Regions from separate parts of the Paenibacillus sp. R14(2021) genome, predicted to be linked through region 2. Evidence: riboswitches for the same ligand, from Rfam matches in the RefSeq annotation. Region 2 holds a riboswitch; each other region holds the start of a gene.

Region 1 (6,838 bases), 710 kb from region 2:
AACCGACGTCGGATCTGCCTTCGCTTTGCCGATACGGTCTTTCACCGCTGCACCATCCACGGAAGCGTTCAATACAGGTGTTTCCGGCGTCGGCGTGACTGGCGCCTGATCCGAAACAGGGTCCGTTACCGGAGGAGTCGGAGGCGTTACAATCGGGCCCGAACCGCCCGTATTGGCCTGCGTAACCGTAATCGTCAGGTATTCGTTGAAGCCCCAATAGTAAACGCGCAGCTTCGCCGTACCTGGCTTAACGGCGGTGACGAGCCCATCTTCGCTGATGGTAACCACGTCTGGATTCTTCGATTCGAACATCGCGAGATCCGTCACGACAGGCTCGCTCAGATCGCTCATCGTAGCCGTTGCCTTCAACTGCTGCGTTCCGCCGACCGTCATCGATGTCAAATCAGGTGTAATGGTCAAGCCTGTAGCAACCGGCGTCGCATCCGAATAGGTCGAGATGACCGGTACCCTGACCGGGATACCCTTATATTGGCCGACGACGTTGGTTCCGCCTTTACGGTTCGTCCGCATAATTTTGCCGTCCTCCGTGAGGTCGGCAATCGTCGGATCGCCGCTGAACCATGTCAAATCCGCATTGTTCAGTGTCTGAACAGTCGCGTCGCTGTAGATGGCTTTGACCACTGGAGCGACCGGCTGATCGTCGGCGTCATCGAACACGTAATACGTCGGATCTGCGACAAGCGTCATGATTTTCGGCTTGATCGGGTTCTTCGTCACAGTCACGTCGAACGCGATCTCATGGCCGAAGTAATCGCCGGTTACCCGTGTCGTGCCCTCTTTCGTCCCGGCGACAAAACGAACATAAGGCTGCTCGTCGTACATGGCGACGAGATCAGGATCATCGATCTGCCAATTGACGAACCCGGACAGGGGATCGGTATGCGATTGGCCGTCTTTATCCACATACGTTTCTTTCAAGGCGACGAGCGATGAGCCTTGCGGATGAACGTCGACAGAATAGACGCCGGCCGCTTCGTCCGCATCGGCTGTGATGCCTTGCAGGTCTACGACCTCGAAGTGAAGCGTACGCTTATAGGTCAAGCCGTAACGCTCGTACGTGAACACGGCATCCGTCTCTCCGGTTCCTAAGGCCTCGAAGCCGCTGTCCACGTTGACATCCACGATGCCCGGCTGCGAGAACGTCCACTGGCCTTCCGCCGGGAAGGTGTCGCCCGTCGTATCCAACGCGAACGGCTTCAGCTCGTAAGGCGCTTGCCCCTTGTACAGTCTGAAGGACGCGTCGTCGAAGTACCACAAACGTTCGTAAGTCCGGAAGCCGATGTCGAGCACGTCCGGCTGATCCGGCTGCTCGGTAACGGCCACGTTCACGATCGTCGGCGTAAAATCGCCGTATCCGACGGTAAGCGTCGTTCTGCCGAACTTCTGATAGCCCGGAAGCGGAATCTCGTTCCCGGTCGATTTTCCGAGGATGCTGACGGCGCCGTTCTCACTCACCACGTCGGCAATTTCGGTATCATAGACCGACCATGCTGCTTGGTCGCTCACGTCCTCCGTCGTGCCGTCGCTCTTGACAGCGAGCAGCTGGACGGGGTATTTGGCCCCTTTTTGCACCAAAATCTTCGTCGTTGACAGAAGCAGCGCGTCAACCGTCGGTTCCGCTGCCGCGCCTTCGTCCGCCACTCTGACGTTGGAGGAGAAGTCGCCTTCCTTAACTGTTACCCGAACCGCGATGACCGCGCCGTCCAGTACCAGATGCACGCGGGTAGAGCCAGGAGCCACCGGCGTCAAGACGCCGTCCTTGACCGTCACCACGCCGGCATCCTGCGTCGACCACTTGCCTTGCGCCGTTACGTCCGCGCTCGTGCCGTCACTGTAGGCAGCCTGAACGGTGACCGTGCGAGGACCTGCCGTAACATCCAGCGTTATTTTTGGATCGCTTACGGTAACACCGGTAATCTGCTTCGGTGTCTCTGTAACCGGCGGCAATCCTTCGGAAGCTGCCACCTCAATCGTGACTGATTGCTGCTGTCCGCCATACGACACCTCGATGGCTGCCGTTCCTTTGCCGACAGCTGTGATCTCGCCCTTGCGGTTGACGGAGACCACCTGCGGGTTGGCCGAGCGGTAGACAGCGGCCTGCGTTTTATCCAGCTTCTCGCCGCCGGACATGACCGCTTCGACCGACAACGCTTCATGCTTGCCGAGCTGCAAATTCAGAGAGTCGGGGGTCACGGAAAGAGAGACCGCCGTCTTTGGTTCCGCTTGCTTCACGATGACAGGAATAATAGCAATTTCATCCTTGTAGATCGCGCCGAGAACGGCCGATCCGACGGATTCGGCAACGATCGTACCGTTGTCGCTGTGGTAGGCTACCGATGCATCGGAAGCGAGCCAGTCGCTGCCCGCGATCTTGGACGTGACGTCCTCCACCGTGCCGTCATTGTAAATGGCTTTGATGATTGGCGATTGAACAGGTTTTCCATCCTTAATTTCCACGTAGGTCGGCTCGGCCACCAAATTCAGCACCTTGTTGGCGGCGGCTGCCTTCGTTACCGTCACGTTGAACGTGAAGGGTTCGAGTGCTAAATAATGGCCCGTAATGGTCGTCGTGCCTTCCTTGCCGCCTGCAAAAATGCGGCCGGAATCGTTGATGGTCGCGATGGACTTATCCGCTACGGTCCATTCAATATCGCCCGTGACGTCATCGGCGTTATAGTTTTGGCCTGTCCGAGGATCCTCGGAGTAAACGCCCATGATCGTAATTTCCTGATAGCTCCGAGGCGGGAGCGAAACAGGAGTGTCGAGCTCCAATTGCGCCATCATGTCCGGCGTAAACCGCTCCAGCTTGAACGGTCCGCCGACGAATACCTGCACGGCATTGACGAGCAGGCCGTCGTCGTAGCCGTCTTCGCCTTCCGTGCCGGACGGCGCTGTATACTTATACTCGAAATAAATATAGGTCATGCCTTTGCCGACCGGCGTAATAACGCCGTTCTGGTCTACCGTAGCAATGGATTCGTCTTTCGAATACCATTTGCCCAGATTCGTCACCTCGTAACGATCCTGATCGGGATATTCCAGGTCCGCGTAGATCTTATGCGGCACGTCGGTCTCCATGATCTTCAGCACGTCTTCCGACATCAGAAGACCGAACAACTGAAACGGAATCGGGTCCTTCTGAACGGTGACCGCGATCGACAGCGTCGGCATGCTGCCGTATTTCACGCGGATGAATGTCGAAGCGCCGCCCTTAATGCCCTTGATCATGCCGTGTGACACGGTCGCTACCTCGGCATCGTCCGTGCTCCAGACGGCATCGGCCGTAATATCCCGCGTTGACCCGTCCGTGAACGTTCCATGCAGATGAAGCGGATAGTTCGTGTCCGCCTCGACGAACACGTTCAACGTGGACAGCAGGTATGTGACAAGCGTCGGTTCCAAAGGCTCTGCCGCTTCCGGCGCTCCGGCGCCCGCGGTGATCGTAACAGGAACGTTGACGACGGCGTCGCCGAGATTGAGGCGCACTTCCGTCGTTCCGGCCGCTTTGGCCGTAATGACGCCCCGGTTGACAACGGCGACGGCGGGATTCATAGACATCCAGACGCCTTGCGTTGTCACGTCTTTCGCCGAACCATCCTTGTACTTCGCTTCGACCGTCACCGGATGGCTTCCCTCCGATAAGGCGAAAGCAACATTTGTCTCGCTTGGCGTCAGCGTATCGAACTGCGCAGCCGCTGCATTCTGGACGGCCGGTTGTTCATGCGCGGTTCCCGGCTCGACGCCGATACTCGTGCTTGGCGAGGCAGAAGCCATGCTGCCGAACAACGAACTAATGAGTACGGCTAATACTAGCGATAATGATAGAGCTTTTCTGACAACCTTCCGATGATGCATGACTTTCCTCCTAAATCAATTTTATATGTAACCCTTTTCAAAGAAAGGTTCATATATACCCAAAAGAACTTCCGTCCTACCTACAAGAAGATAAGTATATTTAATTAAATTACACACAAAACACTTAATTTTCTGAATCTTTACTCAGCTAGATAATACCCGAACATTTTCCATTTATCAATCATTTCTTTGCTAAAACTTATCATTTAACTGCCATAGAACTAGTTTCAACCCCTATTTTAGGTATTTGGATACAACATTATGTCATAATTTATCACATATTGACGTAAGATTACCTCCTCTCCGTGCCTGATAAGCAGAAAGAGGCAAGGGGAACCCCCTCGCCTCTCATCTATTGCTTTCTGGCTAAGAAACAACGTTTTGATCGTCGTTCATAGGCTGAATTCAAAGCCTCCGTAGATTGTAATGTCGAGGCTGTACAGCCATTCTGCAAAGTCCTTCTCAACCCCCGAACTTCTCCGCCGCATGCACCGTGTGCTTGAGCAGCATCGCAATCGTAACCGGTCCGACGCCCGCGGGAACCGGGGTGATGGCACTAGCCTTCGCCAAGCAAGCCTCATAATCCGCATCGCCGACATTCCCGGGGTTATACCCGGCATCAATCACGACCGCGCCGGGCTTGATCCAGTCGCCCTGCACGAATTTCGGCTTGCCGACGGCCGCGACGACGATATCCGCCAGGCGCACCATCGCGGCCAAGTTCGAGGTTCGCGAATGGCAGGTCGTGACCGTCGCATCCGCATTCAGCAGCATGGCCGACACCGGCTTGCCGAGGATGGGGCTCCTGCCGATAACAACGGCATGCTTGCCCCGAACGGGCAGCTTGTAATATGCCAGAATCGCCATTATGGCCGCAGGCGTGCACGACGGATAATCCGCGAATCCGAACGCGTTCTGCGCATAGCCGAGCGCCGTTACGCCGTCCACGTCCTTCTCGATCGCGATCGCCTCGAACGCCGCGCGCTCGTCGATGTGGTGCGGAACGGGATGCTGCAGCAGGATGCCGTGCACGGAACGATCCTCGTTCAGCCCCCGAATGGCGGCGATCAGCGTTTCCGTTGATGTGCTTGCAGGCAGCTCGACGCGCATGGACGTAATCCCGAGCCGCTTGCACGCATTGCCTTTCATTCGCACGTAAGTCGCCGACGAAGGATCATCCCCGACCAGAATCGTCGCCAGGCAGGGCGTAATGCCGCGCTCCTTCAGCTGCTTGATGCGTTCCTCCAACTGAAGCTTAATGCTGTCTGCAACGGCATTGCCGTCCAAATTCAACTTTTCCCCGTTTACCATGTTCGTTCATCCTTCCAGAATGAGATGGTCTCAAGAAAACAGAAAGAGGCAAGGGGATCTCCCCTTACCTCTGCCCAGGCGTACGGCCGTATGAACGATGTGCTCCCCCGCGGTTCCCCGCGTTACGCCAGTCACACTCGCTTACCTCTATCGATTATTATAGTCCTGCGGAGGACCGACTATCAATCCCGATCTATCCGCTTCTTCCGGCATAAGCGGGGCTTGCCAGACGCTACACCGTATATGTCACCATCTTCGCATACGCATCCGGATGCATATAGGCCTCGGCCTGCTCGATCTTGTTCGATTGGATAAACATCCGCACGAGCGAGCTGCTCGTCTGAATGTCCTTCGTGTACGGCGAGAGGTAGACGGTATCCGCTTTGGTCGTGCAGCGCATATATTGCTCCAGCTGCAGCTCGTATTCGAGATCCGTGGAGTTGCGGATGCCGCGAATGACGGCCTTGACGTCATTCGCGTTCACGTAATCGGCCACGATGCCTTCGTACGGAACAACTCGCACATTGTCCATACCCGACACGGATAGCTGCACGAGCTCCGTTCGCTGCGCGATATCGAAATCATGCTTTTTGCCCCGATTGTTCGCGATAATGACATGCACCTCTTCAAACAGGCTTCCCGCCCGCTCGATGACCGAGATATGCCCCAGTGTAATGGGATCGAAGCTTCCTGCGTAAACAACTCTCATGCCTGTTCCTCGCTCGGTACGACGGCATCGCGAATTTGCTCGAAGGTAAGCGGCGTATAGTCCCAATGCTCCACGCAGGCGTTGAAATAGTTGATGCCCGCATACTTCTGCCCATGAATATGGCCGTGTACGTTCACGTACGGCATATGCTTGTTCATATACATCGGCTCATGCGAGAGAAAGAAGAAATCCTTGTAGATGATCGGATGCTCGCTCACTTCATCGAAGCCGACATCCAGCCACCAGCTGCGTGAACGGCCGCGGTCATGGTTGCCGAGAATAAGATGCTTATAACCGTTCAGCCGCTCCACGATCGCCTTCGTCCGCTCTCGGTTCAAGAATGAAAAGTCGCCCAAATGAAACACTTTGTCCTCTTTGCCGACGACCGCATTCCACTTCTCGATCATCGACTCGTTCATCTCCTCCGCATGCGCGAACGGCCTCGATTCGAAGTCAATGATTGCTTGATGACCAAAGTGATGGTCGGATATGAAAAACACCTTCTGCATCGTGAGACCACCTCTCCCTACGTAATCGGATTCATCTGCCCCGGTATTAGGACGTGCCTCCCGGAACAAGCAGCACCTTCGAGACATGACCCGGTTGATTGAGCAGCTTCTCGAACCAGTACCCGCCTTCGTGCAGGGGCGCTTCCACGACCCCTTCGGACAGCCCCATCCGGCCTTCCGCGATCCACTTCAGCGCCGTTTGAAAATTCAAGGACGAATAGGCAAACGCGCCGGTCATCGACACCTCGCTGCGTATCGCAATATTGACCGGCAGCACGGATTCTTCCTCGTGCAGGCCCGTGAATACGGTGCGTCCGCCGCCTTTGCAGGCCAGCACAGCCTGCTTGCGCGTTAAGCCTGCGCCAACGGCGTCGATTGCAGCGTTAACGCCTGCTCCGCCCGTCAGACGCTTCACTTCCTCCAGCGTATCGAC
Region 2 (6,838 bases):
CCGGCCCGTCCGAATTTCGTCTTTAAAGTGATTCTGAATTTGAACATACAGCGGTTCCCGATCCGAATTCAAAAGTTTCAGCCTCCCGACTCCATATATAAAAGTTATATCAAATATATCATATATTGGATAGTGAGGGAATTCGAAATCTGCAGATTTGAAGAATTGCAGATAAAAAAGGGGTAGAAGGATACAATAATAGAAGGATAGAGGGATAGAGGGAGGGGATGAACGAGGAGGCGAAAACGAAAGCCCGCTGCGGCAATAAATACGCCGCAACAGCGTTCATGCTCCGCTGCGTGCGTGGAGAGATGGGATTCCGCCCACGGTTTCTCGCGATCGACGCAAAACCAGCTTCGGCTCGGCAACTTGCATCAATGTAAGCAGGACCGGCTGATGGCGCTGTAAATTCACAAATAACAACGTAAAACCGCCTCGGCTCTCCCTAACTCGCCGCTGGCTTCATTGTGGATCCTGCAATTACGCCGCTGAAGCATCGAAAATACGGAAAAATCATCGAAAAAAGTGGGTGGATTTCGCCGGGTTACGACCAAAAAACCCAGCATTCGCGCGGGTTTGAGTTGCTTCGCGGAATGCTCTGTCATATGCCCGAAAAAGATGGAGGGCATGTCAGGTATGGCTTGAACACATACAAAAAAACCGCCGAATGAAAGATTCGGCGGTCCGCGCTTACTCCCCCACCTTCGCGGGGAGATGCATTATTTGATTTCAAGCAGCTTGTATTCGATGACGCCTACTGGGGCATTGACGCTGATCCGTGCCCCGACCCGTTTCCCAAGCAATTCCTTGCCGAGCGGGCTTTCGTACGATATTTTATTATCCTGCACGTTGGCCTCCGCCGGAGCTACGATCTGATATTCGATTTTCTCATCGAACTCGACATCGTGCAGGACGACCGAAGCGCCGATGCCAACATTGCTTTGGTCGGTAGCTTCCACGACGCGCGCAGTGGCCAGCATTTTCTCAAGCACAAGGACACGCGTTTCGAGGAACGCCTGATCCTCCTTGGCTGAATGGTATTCGCTGTTCTCCTTCAAGTCGCCGTAGCTGATCGCAAGCTTGATCCGTGCCGCCAGCTCCTTGCGTTTGACGTATTTGAGATCGTCGAGTTCCTCCTGCAATTTAGCGAACCCTTCTTTGGTCAATACCACTTCTTCGTTCTTCGACATATATCGTTACCGCTCCCGTTCCTTGTGATGCCTCTATCTTAACCCATTTCGGGCGGTTTGTCCGAGTAATCCCAACATTTACCCCATCAAAATAGTCTTAACCAAAGCGTCCTGCCCTATAAGGCCGAACAGCAAAAAGACATCTGCATCCAGATGTCTCATCATTCCTGCTAGATATGACGCTTCCTCACATTAGATATCGATCGCCACATGCGTCTTGCTGTAATGGCTCACGCCGCCGCTGCCGACCCACACCTTGCCGCCTTTCCTGAACGTAAGCAGCTTCGACGCGCCTGTCGAGAGCAGCACGGTCACCGAGGCGCCCGTACGTTTGGCTTCGTACACGAAGTACCCCGAACGGATGACGTAAGAATCCCAGTTCCGATCGAACTCCGAGCGAACCACGCGATTGGAATAGACCTGATTTTCCCGGTTCATTGCCTTTGTCTTTGCCATATCCCCGCTATCATCCCTCTCACTAATAAGTAACTAGAATATCTTATTCTGAGAGATTCAATTCGGTTTGGGCAGCTGACCGGTTACCCGGAAGCTTTCATTTGTTTACTCCGCAGCTGCCCGCAGGCTGCATCGATATCGGTTCCATGCTCCAACCGTACGCTTACGCTCACACCTTGTTTCTTGAGCGTGTCGTAGAAGCCTTTAATCGATTCCTGTTCACTTCGCTGGTATTGACTGTGTTCATCAACAGGATTGTACGGAATTAGATTCACATTGACGTTCGGCCGGCGGCCGCCGATCAGCTCTGCAAGCTCCAGCGCCTGCTCGCCGGCGTCGTTAACGCCCCGCAGCAAAATGTATTCCAGCGTTATGCGGCGCTTGTTCTTGCTGATGTAATAATCGATCGCCGCCATTAGTTTCTCGATTGGAATCGCCCGGTTGATCTTCATAATCCGCGTGCGCAGCTCGTTGTTCGGCGCATGAAGCGAGATCGCCAGGTTGACGCCTAAATTCCGGTCCGTGAATGCAATAATCTTGTCGGCCAAGCCGCTTGTTGATACCGTGATATGCTTGGCGCCGATCGCCAGCCCCTTGTGATCCTTGATTACGTCAAGGAAGTCGACGAGGTTCTCAAAATTATCGAACGGTTCGCCGATGCCCATAACAACCACATGGCTGACCCGTTCTCCTTGGCCGGCAGCATCCAAATACAGCTGCACCTTCATGATTTGCTCGGCGATTTCGCCCGCAGACAAGTCACGGCTCTTGCTGAGCAGACCGCTCGCGCAGAAGCTGCATCCGATATTGCAGCCCACCTGCGTGGTTACGCAGACGGACAAGCCAAACTTATGCCGCATCAGTACCGTTTCAATGAGATTGCCGTCCTGCAGCTTAAACAGAAACTTCACGGTCCCGTCCGAGGATTCCTGTTTGGTATGCTCGGTCATCGTCACGAACGTATAGTGCTCTGCGAGCAGCGCAAGACTTGCTGCATTCACATCGGTCATCGCTTCGAATGCCGTGACCCGCTTCCGATAGAGCCACTCCCACACCTGCAAGGCTCTAGACCCCTTGTGTCCGTTCTCCAGCATCCAACCGCTCAGCTGTTCCCGCGTCATTCCGTATATAGAAGGTTTGTTCATACCTGATCCTCTTTTCACTAACCAACGTCTCTCGTTACCTCCAATCATTTTCCCAAAATTCAAGCAGGAAAACAAGGGTGGAACACTTTTTGCCAAATGGGCGGCCCGCCGACGATAACGCCTCGTTTTTCCTATTAACGCCCATCCGCCTTCCGCAGCCCCGTCCTCCCACGGCAGAAAACCCTTGAACCGGCGGCAGTGCCGGCCCAAGGGCTTCCTTTCATCCTATGGCGGATGCGCCGGAATAATACGGGTAATGCATCTGCTCCTGCACCCGGCGGGTGAAATCTCTGTCCGTCAGCGACTCGACGACATACAGACCGAGGTCGATCGATGCCGAGACACCGCCGCCCGTAAATACGTCGCCGTCCCGCACGAAGCGTTCCTTGACGACCTCGGCGCAGTAAGGCTGAAGCAGCTCATAGGCAGAAGCGTTCGTCGTGGCCCGCTTCCCCTGCAGTAATCCCGCTGCCCCCAGCAGCAGAGCCCCTGTGCAGACAGACACCTTCATCTCCGCTTCCCGGGCCGTTCGAAGCCAGGACAGGAAGCCTTCGTCGTACTGCAATCTGCGCGTCGGCATGCCGCCGGGCACAAAGACCAAATCATAACCCGACAGATCCGGCTTTACATGCGAAATGCTGATCGACATGCCGCGGTCATCCGTTATTCGGGACTGATCCGCGCAATAATGCCAGATCATGTCCGCATCGGCGCCCAGGACCCTCATCCATGTTATCGCTTCCTGGAAACCTGAAAAATCCAGCAGCGTGAACCCGTCAAACAACACATAAGCCAGCTTCATCCTCGACACCTGCCCTCTCCATGCATCATATAGAGAAATCAAAAAAGCATCCGATTCATGAGAATCGCATACTTTTGCCCAGGCGTACGGCCGTTTGCTGCGTGCTCCCTCATGGTTATCCATGTTTACGCCAGTCACACGCAGGTTGAATTTTCTATTATTTTACATCCATTCCACTGGATATACAAGAGCTGCTATACGCAGTCTGCATAAAACCAGCAATCGTTCTTGCCCCTTGTCTTCGCCTCGTACATGGCCTGATCCGCACGCTGTAGAATAGCTGCTGCATCCCCGCCGTCCTGCGGGAAGACCGCAATGCCGATGCTCGCCGACACGTTGATTCGCTGTCCGTTTATCCGATCGAGCTGGCCCATTGCCGCAATAATAGCGCGTGCCATGCTATCTAGAAGCTGAGTATCCGCAGCCTCTTCGATCAGCACGACAAACTCGTCGCCCGCCCATCGCGCGCTTATGCCGTACGTACCGACGCAGTCCCGAAGAATAACGGCGGTCTCCTGCAGCAGGCGGTCGCCCATCTCGTGCCCCAGCGTATCGTTCACGCGCTTGAAGCCATCCAGATCCATGAAGAACACCGCGAACGGGACGTTCTCTTCCCTCCCGCGATTTACAGCCTCTTGTATGCGCTGGGAGATATATCGCCGGTTCGGCAGCCCCGTCAAATCGTCGTAATGCGCCTTGCGCTCCTCATCCGTTCGGTCGCTGAACATGAACAAATGCCCGTGGAGGAGCTGTCCGTCCTCGCTCGCGATCGGACTGACGTAGCATTCATAATAACGCGCCGCACCGCCCTCCAGCTGAAACGCGGCACGCTCCCGAAACGGTGGCAGCCGCTGCTCGAAATACGCTTCTATTCGCCTGTCCAACGTACCGTAAGAAACCCGCAGGTCCCGGCAGTAATCCGCCAGTTGCTGCCCCGCTGCAAGCGTGCGGCCGAACATGTCCGCGAACCGTTGGTTCGCGAACAGCACCCTGCCCTCTTCATCGCACATTGCAATCGCTTCGTGTCCGGACTCCAGCATCCGCTCGATGATTTTATTCTGCTCGGCAATCTTCTGCTCGGCGATCCGGCTCTGGACGAAGAGTTTCTTGAACCGGCTTTCGCTGTCGGTAACCTGATTGTAAAGCTCCGTCATTCGGTAATACATTTTGGTAAATTCATATATCATGCCCGCGAGCACGATGTTGGCGCATACGAACGTATCCATCTTAGAAATGTACCACCCCAGGCTGAACCGCTCGCCGCCGCACAGGACAATGCCGACATCCAGCAACGTTGCAAGCAGCGCCACGCATAGCCATGACGCCGTTACCGTGCTGCCTCTCGTCGACCGGAAGTAGGCGATGAGTGCCGCCAAGCTGATCAGCAGCACCGGCAGGCAGATCGCGAACAGGAAGAACGGCGTTATTCTGCCGTGGTCCATCACCACGGGCAAGCTGCGCTGAGCACGAATGACCCCCGTCGTAATAAGCGCGACAAGCAGCAAGGTGCCGCCGAACACCAGCGCCGTCCAGTTTCGCCCTTGACGCGGGCTGAAGGCCATTCCGCCGTATTTCTTCTCGATGAATACGTGCAGCAGAATGGCGATCGGGAATCCCGCATGCCAGAAGGCATAGAGATATTCCGGTACCTGCTGCTCCGCATGCCACAAGGGCGGCCGGTGCTCCAGTGTGCCCGGAAATGTGAGCAAATACGCGGTGGCCATGCCGGCCGAGTACAGGTAGCCGGCAGCGAGCACCAGAATGGACGGCGCACGGCATACCCGGAACTGGCTGTACAGCACGAATACGGTGATCAGCTCGAAGCAGATCACCGCGGCGAACAGCGCAGGCTGAAGCGTCCCGGTACGCGGGAAGCGCAAATGCGCGTACGGCGCGCCGGCCAACGTAATCGCAGCCACGATTGCGCCGATGATGAAGGCGAATCGGCGCTGAGAAGGGCTTGCTTGCAAGGTGAATAACGTATACGCCGGGGTTGCGGCGGCTTGCTGGTTGTTCATGTAAACCTCCCTGACCTTGTTCCAATACTGACATCATTCGACATAAGCATAATAAAACCTTTTCCGTAGTGATTAGAAGGAAAACGGGGAGCATCCGATCATCGCACAGCTGGCCGCGACCGGTCGTGTACGCATTTCGTTCATCCTGCCTTAACCTAATAGAAAGTGCCCGCCCCGCAAGGGCAGGCACTTTCTATTTCGTCACACTATACTTTGAAGCGCGTTACCGCCTGCTGCAGCTCGCTCGACATCAAGCTCAGCTCGTCCGCCGTATGCGATACTTTGGACATGGCATCCTGCTGGCCTTCGGCGGCGGTGGAAATTTCCCCGGCCAGCTCCGACGTTTGCCTGGACAGCTCGGCGAGCTCCGCAATGGAAGCCGAAACTTCCTCGGAGCTCGCCGACATCTGCTCGGAGACGGAATAGACATCCATCATCTGATCCGCGACCTTTTGCACCGTCTGTGACAGATGCTGGAACGTGTCGTCGGTCTGCTCGGCCACCTGCTTCATGGCGAAGACCTCGCCTAAGCCTTGGTCAATGGCGACGACGGCCGCCTGCGTCTCGTGCTGCACGCGCTCGATGAGCTCGGCAATACGCTCGGCCGACAGCTTCGACTGCTCAGCCAAATTACGAATCTCGCCCGATACGACGGCGAAGCCCCTGCCGTGCTCGCCTGCTCTTACCGCCTCGATAGAAGCGTTCAACGCAAGAAGATTCGTCTGCTTCGTTACGTTCGCGATCAAATTCGTCACTTCGCCGATTTCCACGGACATGGCGCGCAGCCGTTCGATGGCTTCGACCGTCTGCTTCACCGTGCTCATAACGCCCGTGATTTGGTTCATATTGACCTGCATCTGATCGTTGCCTTCACCAGCTCGCTGCCTGGCATCGCTCGAAGCATCCGAGGCATACCCGGCCGATTCCGCAACGCGTCCGATACCGATTGCCATTTCCTCCATGGCGCGGCTGCTTTCCTGCGTCCCCTGGTACTGCTTCGCCGAACGGTCGGACAGCTGCTCCATGGCACCGGTAATGGATGCCAGCGCATGCACGGAGTTTTGCGCGCCGGCTTGCAGCGTCTCGGAGGCTGCCGAAACTTGGCGGGATGTAGCCGCGATATGTTCAATGAGCGTGCGCAAATTACCGGTCATATGGTTGAAGTACTGGCCCAGCAGGCCGATCTCATCTCGCGAGCGGATGTTAACCTTGCCGGAGAGATCTCCG
Region 3 (6,838 bases), 120 kb from region 2:
TTGCATGCCCGCGTTGCTGGCAGGCATCATGGAAAACGAGATGCCAATATTGCGGATCACCATACAGAATACGATGTACTTGTGTGAAATATCGACGCTCAGCCAGCTGAGCGGCAGCGTGCCTGCGGCCATCAGCAATATGCCGATCGAAAGCAGGACGCGCGGACTCGTCAACGTATAGAGTTTTCCAACGAACGGCATCATGAGCGCCATCGCAAGCGACGCGGGGAGCAGGATCAGGCCCGTTTCGAGCGGCGTAACCTGCTGGATATTTTGCAGGAAGACCGGGGTTAGGAACGTACCAGAGTACAGGCTGATCGTAATGATGCTGGAAACGACGAGCGCGATGGAATAGCGGCTGATCGCAAGCACGCGCAGATTGAGCAGCGGCGTCTCTGCCGTCAGCTCGCGCCAGATGAACAGGATTAAGAAGACGATGCCGCAGATGAACAACGTCAGCGTCTGCCAGGATGACCAGCCCCACTCGCGGCCGTGCGACAGCGCAACAAGCAGCGTGGAGCTGCTGATGATGACGGTGATGAAGCCGATCAGATCGAATTTCTTCGGCACATTAAGCCGATAGTAAGGAATATACGCCATGATCAGCGCGATGCCGGCAACTGCGATCGGTACGTTGAACCAGAACAGCCACTGCCAGCTCATATTGTCCAGCAGCCAGCCCGCGTACGTGGGTCCGAGCGCCGGCGCAAGCATGGCCGAAGCGGCCCAGAAGCTGATGGCCATGGCTTGCTTCTCGCGAGGGATGATTTGGTAGACGATCGCCATCGTAATCGGCGAGACCATGCCGGTGAACGCGCCTTGCAAAATGCGAAAAGCAATGAGCGATTCTGCGTTCCAAGCCAGCGCGCACAAAACACTTGTGAGCGTGAACCCGGACATCGCGAAAATAAACAGCCGCTTATAGCTGAACCTTTCGCCGAAATACCCGGTAATCGGGGCGAACGTGCCCATGGCGAGCAGGAAGCCGGTGAGTGTCCACTGCACGGTACTTAGCTCCGTGTGGAATTGATTCGTGAGCACGGGAATCGCGATATTGATCGTACTGACATTAAGGACCGACACGAAGCTGCCGAAGAAAACGGCAATCATGATCGGCAAAATGCGGATCTGCTTCTGTGGTTCGGACGATTGCATAGAAGTAAGCCTCCGTTCAAATTTACTATATGTCTATATTGACATAATAAAAAGGGACAAATGAAATCATACTGCTGCGGCCTCCCGCCGTCAATGCAAGCGAATCGTGACAGCGGGCCGCTGGGCTCAATTTAACCGCATACACGGGGGCAGAGCTTGGTTTTTCGTGGAATTGCTGGCGATGCCGCGCAATCGGCGTTTGCTGCAAGGATAGGCGGCTGCGGCTTCGTTTCATGCTGGATGGCGTATGCTATAATAGAAATTAAAAACGACGCAAATTTTTGCAGAAGCCGGGGAAGCAGAGAAGTGAAGCGATGAAGATACCTGTACGAAACACAACCAATTGGCATGTAGACAGCCATTCGCCGGATCGCGAGCAGTTGAAGCCCGCAGCGGAACGGCTTAAGTCTGGCGGAACCGTAGCCTTTCCGACGGAAACCGTGTACGGTCTGGGAGCAGACGCGCGGCGCACGGAAGCGGTGGAACGGATTTTCGAGGCTAAGGGCAGGCCGTCCGACAATCCGCTTATCGTTCATATCGCGGACCGTGCGCAGCTCGCGGAATTGACGGAGCCGCTCGCAACCGAAGCTGCCGCGCAGCTGGCCGGACGGCTCATGGACCGCTTCTGGCCGGGGCCGCTCACGTTCGTGCTGCCGGTGAAGCCCGGGGCGGTATCGCCGCGTGTGACCGCCGGGCTGGACACCGTTGCGGTGCGGATGCCCGCGCATCCCGTCGCGCTTGCGCTGATTGCGGCGTCGGGCTGCCCGCTCGCCGCGCCGAGCGCGAACCGTTCGGGCCGCCCGAGCCCAACGCTGGCTTCGCATGTACGCGACGATCTGGACGGCCGCATCGACGGCATCGTCGACGGCGGGGCAGCGGGTGTCGGCTTGGAATCCACCGTCGTCGAGATCGTGGACGGCGGAACGGTTCGCATGCTGCGTCCGGGCGGGGTCACCGCTGAAGCCCTGCGGGAAGCAGGCGCTGAGGTCGTCTACGACGCGGTTGCCGCGCCGGAGAGCAGCTCGAACGCGGCAGACGCGCAAGCGCCCCGCTCGCCCGGCATGAAATACGCGCATTACGCGCCGCAAGGGCTCATGCAGCTGGTCAAAGGCGACGCCGAAGCGGTCTCCGCCTGGATCGGGGCGCAGGTCCGCGAGGCGCGCAAGAACGGCGAGCGCACGGGCGTGCTCGCCTTCGCCGAGCATGCCGCTCGGTACGACGCCGACTGCGTGCTCGTCGTCGGCAGCCTCGCGCGGCTTGATTCCGTCGCGCACGGCTTATACGCCTCGCTGCGCGAGTTCGATGCGCAGGGCATTCAGCGCATCTGGGCCGAGACGTGCCCCGAGCAAGGCATCGGGCACGCGCTGATGAACCGCTTGGCCAAAGCCGCCGGCCACGCGGTCATCGAGGTCTAGCGGGCGGCAGACCTCGCCCGCCTGGGCCGCCCGCGCATCCGAGGCTCAGGCTGATGCGCCGCAATCGCGTGCCTGCAATGCTGCCCTGAGCGCAAACCGCCGGGGGGGGCCATTCCCTCGCACTTCGGCGTCTCCCAGCCCAGCCGCCTTGTCCCGCCTCTGGGTCATCTTTCCAATCTTGTCCGCATATGCTTGGAGGAGATAGCGGACAAGGAGTGAGTGGAATGTTGGAGGCGGGCATGGATACCGGGCAGCTGCTTACGCTGATCATTATCGCGGTAGCGCTCGGCATGGATGCTTTTTCCCTTGGCGTGGGTATCGGGCTCAAAGGCATACGGATGCTGGAAATTCTCAAGCTGAGCGCCATTATTGCAATTTTTCACATCATTATGCCGCTGATGGGCATCTTTATGGGTAACTACGTCGGGGCCCTGCTCGGGAGCGTGGCAACCTCGGCGGCTGGAGGCTTATTGCTTCTGCTCGGCGGCCATATGATCTACAGCTCGCTTCGCGGGGAAGCCGCCCAGTCCATCAATCACCGCAGCTCGTGGGGGATGCTGATCTTCGCGCTCAGCGTCAGTATTGATTCGTTCTCGGTCGGCATCTCGCTTGGGATGTTCGCCGTCGATATGCTGCTGGCCGTGCTCTTGTTCGGCTTTGCCGGCGGCCTCATGTCTATCATAGGACTGTTGATCGGCCGCCGCGTCCGTTCCAGCCTCGGCGAGTATGGCGAGGCGGTCGGGGGCGTCATTCTGCTCACCTTCGGTCTTTTAATCTTATTTTGACAGCCAAGCTAGAGGAGGGAATCACGCATGAAACGAATCTTATTCGTCTGTACCGGCAATACGTGCCGTTCTCCGATGGCGGAGGCCATGCTTCGGTCGCTTGCGCAGAAACGCGGCTTGGCGCTGGAGGTTCGTTCCGCGGGCGTTTCCACGGTCGACGGTCTTCCTGTATCGGCGCACGCGCAGACGGCGCTGCTTCGCCGGGACATTAAACATAACAATGGTTCCACTGCGCTTGAGAATGGCTCCGTTACCTGGGCGGATTTGATCCTGACGATGACGGCAGGCCATAAACGCAATCTGCTGCAGCGATTTCCGGGCGCGGTGGATAAGACCTACACGCTGCTGGAGTTCGTCAACCGCGACGAAGAGCTTCTGCAGCAGATCGCGGAGCTCGAGAGCCTCTATACGGATTGGCAGATGAAGCAGGCGCTCGGCGGCCAGCTGACGAGCGCGGAACGCGCAAGGCTGTTAGAGCTGGAGGGCGGTATTCCGAGCTTCGATATCGCGGATCCGTTCGGAGGGCCGCTGCATGTCTACGAGCAAAGCGCGGACGAAATCGAGAAGGCGCTGATCAAGCTGCTTGATCGTTTGCAGCGTTGAAAAGGGCATGCGGGAATCGCGGTTTTGGATTGATTTTGCCGCCGCGATCCGTTATGATAAAAGCAACTAAAGACGGTTTCCGATGTAACTGGCGACGAAAGTGGGTCCAACCACGGTGGAGCATCGGATCATACGGCCGGTCGCCTGGGCAAAGAGCAGCGTGCGTAAGCATGCTTGCTCTTTTTTCGTCTTTTACGGCGAAATCAGGTATACTAAAACCATTGTGATTCGACATTTTCCGCCAGCGTGCGGTCTCATTGGGAGGTATATGGAATATGAAAATCGCCATCGGAGCAGACCACGGAGGCTACAGCCTCAAGGAAATCGTGGTGCCTTATATACAGTCGCTCGGCCATGAGATCATTGATCTCGGCTGCGATTGCAATGTGTCGGTCGACTATCCGGATTACGCGATGCCGGTATGCGATCATGTTGTGAAGGGAGAGGCCGACCGCGGCATCCTGATTTGCGGCACCGGCATCGGGATGTCGATTGCGGCAAACAAGGTCGCCGGCATCCGCTGCGCGCTCGTTCACGATCTGTTCTCGGCGCAGGCGACGCGGGAGCATAACGACACGAACGTGCTCGCGATGGGCGAGCGCGTGATCGGGCCAGGCGTTGCGCAGGAGATCATCCGCATCTGGCTCGAAACGCCGTTCTCGAACAGCGAGCGCCATGTGGGCCGCCTGAACAAAGTGAAGGCGATCGAGGACAAGTACGCGCATGCGTCTAAAACGGAATAAGGAGCGGATCCACAAGTGAGCGATAGAGGAGCGGCAATGGAATTGTCGCGGCTGTCCCGCGATGTGGAGACCGTGGTCCGCGAGCTCGCGGACGTCTCGGGCCTCCGCGCGGGTCAGCTGCTGGTCATCGGCGTATCGACGAGCGAAGTGCTGGGGCAGAGAATTGGGACCTCCGGCACGATGGAGACGGCGGAAGCGATTTATGCCGGCGTTGAAGCCGTGCGGCGCGAACTTGCGTTCTACCCCGTATTTCAGTGCTGCGAGCATTTGAACCGGGCACTCGTCATGGAAAGGGATGCCGCGGAGCGTTACGGGCTGGAGCTTGTCTCCGCTGTTCCCGTGCGCAGGGCGGGCGGCTCGATGGCAGCTTACGCATTCAATCATTTGCAGGACGCATGCCTGACTGAGACGGTACAGGCGCATGCGGGAATTGACATCGGCGACACGTTTATCGGTATGCATTTGAAGCGCGTGGCCGTTCCGGTCCGTCCTTCCATTCGTTCCATCGGCGAGGCGCATCTGACGATGGCGTACGCCCGTCCTAAGCTGATCGGCGGAGAACGTGCGGTTTACGCGCGACAAACGGAGCAAGAAGCCGTCACAGGCTCCTGCGATTAAATCCACTACGTTAATTATTTTAAGGAGGATATACGAACATGGAAAACCTACGTAAGCAAGATCCGGAAATCTTGAAAGCACTTGGCCTTGAGCTGCAGCGCCAACGCGACAACATCGAGCTGATTGCATCCGAGAACATCGTATCCGAGGCTGTACTTGAAGCAATGGGTTCGGTACTGACGAACAAATACGCGGAAGGCTACCCGGGCAAACGTTACTATGGCGGCTGCGAGCATGTCGACATCGCTGAAGATATCGCGCGCAATCGTGCGAAAGAACTATTCGGTGCCGAGCACGCGAACGTTCAGCCCCACTCCGGTGCACAAGCGAACATGGCTGTATACTTGGCAGCATTGAACCCTGGCGATACCGTTCTGGGCATGAACCTCGCGCACGGCGGTCACTTGACGCACGGCAGCCCGGTTAACGCTTCCGGTATTCTATATAACTTCGTTTCTTACGGCGTAAACGAAAACACGTTCACGATCGATTATGAAGAAGTGCGCAAGCTGGCGTTCAAACACCGTCCGCGCATGATCGTCGCAGGCGCGTCGGCTTACCCGCGCATCATCGATTTCGAAGCGCTCGGTAAAATCGCTGACGACGTAGGCGCGCTGTTCTTCGTCGATATGGCGCATATCGCAGGTTTGGTTGCTGCAGGTCTTCACCCAAGCCCAGTGCCTCACGCGCACTTCGTTACGACGACAACGCACAAGACGCTTCGCGGACCTCGCGGCGGTATGATCCTGTGCCGCAAAGCATGGGCAGCGGCGATCGACAAAGCCGTATTCCCGGGCTCCCAAGGCGGTCCGTTAATGCACATCATCGCGGCCAAAGCCGTTGCATTCGGCGAAGCGCTGCAGCCTTCTTTCAAAACATACGGCAAGAACGTCGTGGACAACGCCAAAGCGCTTGCTGACGCCCTGATTGCCAAAGGCATCAACATCGTCTCCGGCGGCACGGACAACCATCTCATGCTGATCGATCTTCGCAACCTGAACATCACAGGCAAAGACGCGGAGCATGTGCTGGATTCCGTTCAAATCACGGTCAACAAGAACGCGATTCCGTTTGACCCAACAAGCCCGTTCATTACAAGCGGTATCCGCATCGGTACGCCTGCGGCGACTTCGCGCGGCTTGGGCGTGGAAGCGATGGCGACCATTGCGGAAGTTATCGCCATGACGCTTAAGAATCCGAAGGACGAAGCGGTGCTTGAGAAAGCGCGCGGCATGGTCAGCGATCTCGTATCACAGTATCCGCTGTATCCGGGCATGACGTATTAATCATCGGTTCCCCGTTCATCAAACTGCCTGCATCCGTCTGACGACGGTGCAGGCAGTTTTTTTCTGTCCGAAAATCAGATCATTTTCGACAAATCTCGATATAATTATCAACCTTATTGTGGTAAATTTAAGACACTATCAACATAAATGAGGGATATGAATTGGACCACATGCACGGTTCGTACGATTCCGTATTGGTAATTTTCTCTTATCTTGTAGCCGTCGTCGCCTCC

The links. Region 2 has a riboswitch for ZMP and ZTP ahead of KXU80_RS17865 (DJ-1/PfpI family protein). Riboswitches for the same ligand answer to the same signal wherever they lie in the genome.
Region 1: another riboswitch for ZMP and ZTP. It lies ahead of KXU80_RS14620 (bifunctional 5,10-methylenetetrahydrofolate dehydrogenase/5,10-methenyltetrahydrofolate cyclohydrolase); the one in region 2 lies ahead of KXU80_RS17865 (DJ-1/PfpI family protein).
Region 3: another riboswitch for ZMP and ZTP. It lies ahead of rpiB (ribose 5-phosphate isomerase B); the one in region 2 lies ahead of KXU80_RS17865 (DJ-1/PfpI family protein).

What each region holds. Positions count from the first base shown of each region.
Region 1 is NZ_CP080269.1:3,126,213-3,133,050, forward strand. It holds gene KXU80_RS14615 (S-layer homology domain-containing protein) at 1-3,876, opposite strand, end outside; gene KXU80_RS14620 (bifunctional 5,10-methylenetetrahydrofolate dehydrogenase/5,10-methenyltetrahydrofolate cyclohydrolase) at 4,339-5,187, opposite strand; ZMP/ZTP riboswitch at 5,253-5,332, opposite strand; gene coaD (pantetheine-phosphate adenylyltransferase) at 5,420-5,896, opposite strand; gene KXU80_RS14630 (phosphoesterase) at 5,893-6,405, opposite strand; gene KXU80_RS14635 (zinc-dependent alcohol dehydrogenase) at 6,452-6,838, opposite strand, start outside.
Region 2 is NZ_CP080269.1:3,840,563-3,847,400, forward strand. It holds gene KXU80_RS17845 (GntR family transcriptional regulator) at 1-72, opposite strand, end outside; gene greA (transcription elongation factor GreA) at 720-1,190, opposite strand; gene KXU80_RS17855 (hypothetical protein) at 1,383-1,646, opposite strand; gene rlmN (dual-specificity RNA methyltransferase RlmN) at 1,730-2,791, opposite strand; gene KXU80_RS17865 (DJ-1/PfpI family protein) at 3,012-3,593, opposite strand; ZMP/ZTP riboswitch at 3,663-3,741, opposite strand; gene KXU80_RS17870 (diguanylate cyclase domain-containing protein) at 3,788-5,611, opposite strand; gene KXU80_RS17875 (methyl-accepting chemotaxis protein) at 5,818-6,838, opposite strand, start outside.
Region 3 is NZ_CP080269.1:3,718,906-3,725,743, reverse strand. It holds gene KXU80_RS17330 (MDR family MFS transporter) at 1-1,155, opposite strand, end outside; gene KXU80_RS17325 (L-threonylcarbamoyladenylate synthase) at 1,470-2,570, shown strand; gene KXU80_RS17320 (manganese efflux pump MntP) at 2,795-3,355, shown strand; gene KXU80_RS17315 (low molecular weight protein arginine phosphatase) at 3,383-3,958, shown strand; ZMP/ZTP riboswitch at 4,033-4,115, shown strand; gene rpiB (ribose 5-phosphate isomerase B) at 4,234-4,701, shown strand; gene KXU80_RS17305 (TIGR01440 family protein) at 4,738-5,319, shown strand; gene glyA (serine hydroxymethyltransferase) at 5,358-6,605, shown strand; gene KXU80_RS17295 (hybrid sensor histidine kinase/response regulator) at 6,776-6,838, shown strand, end outside.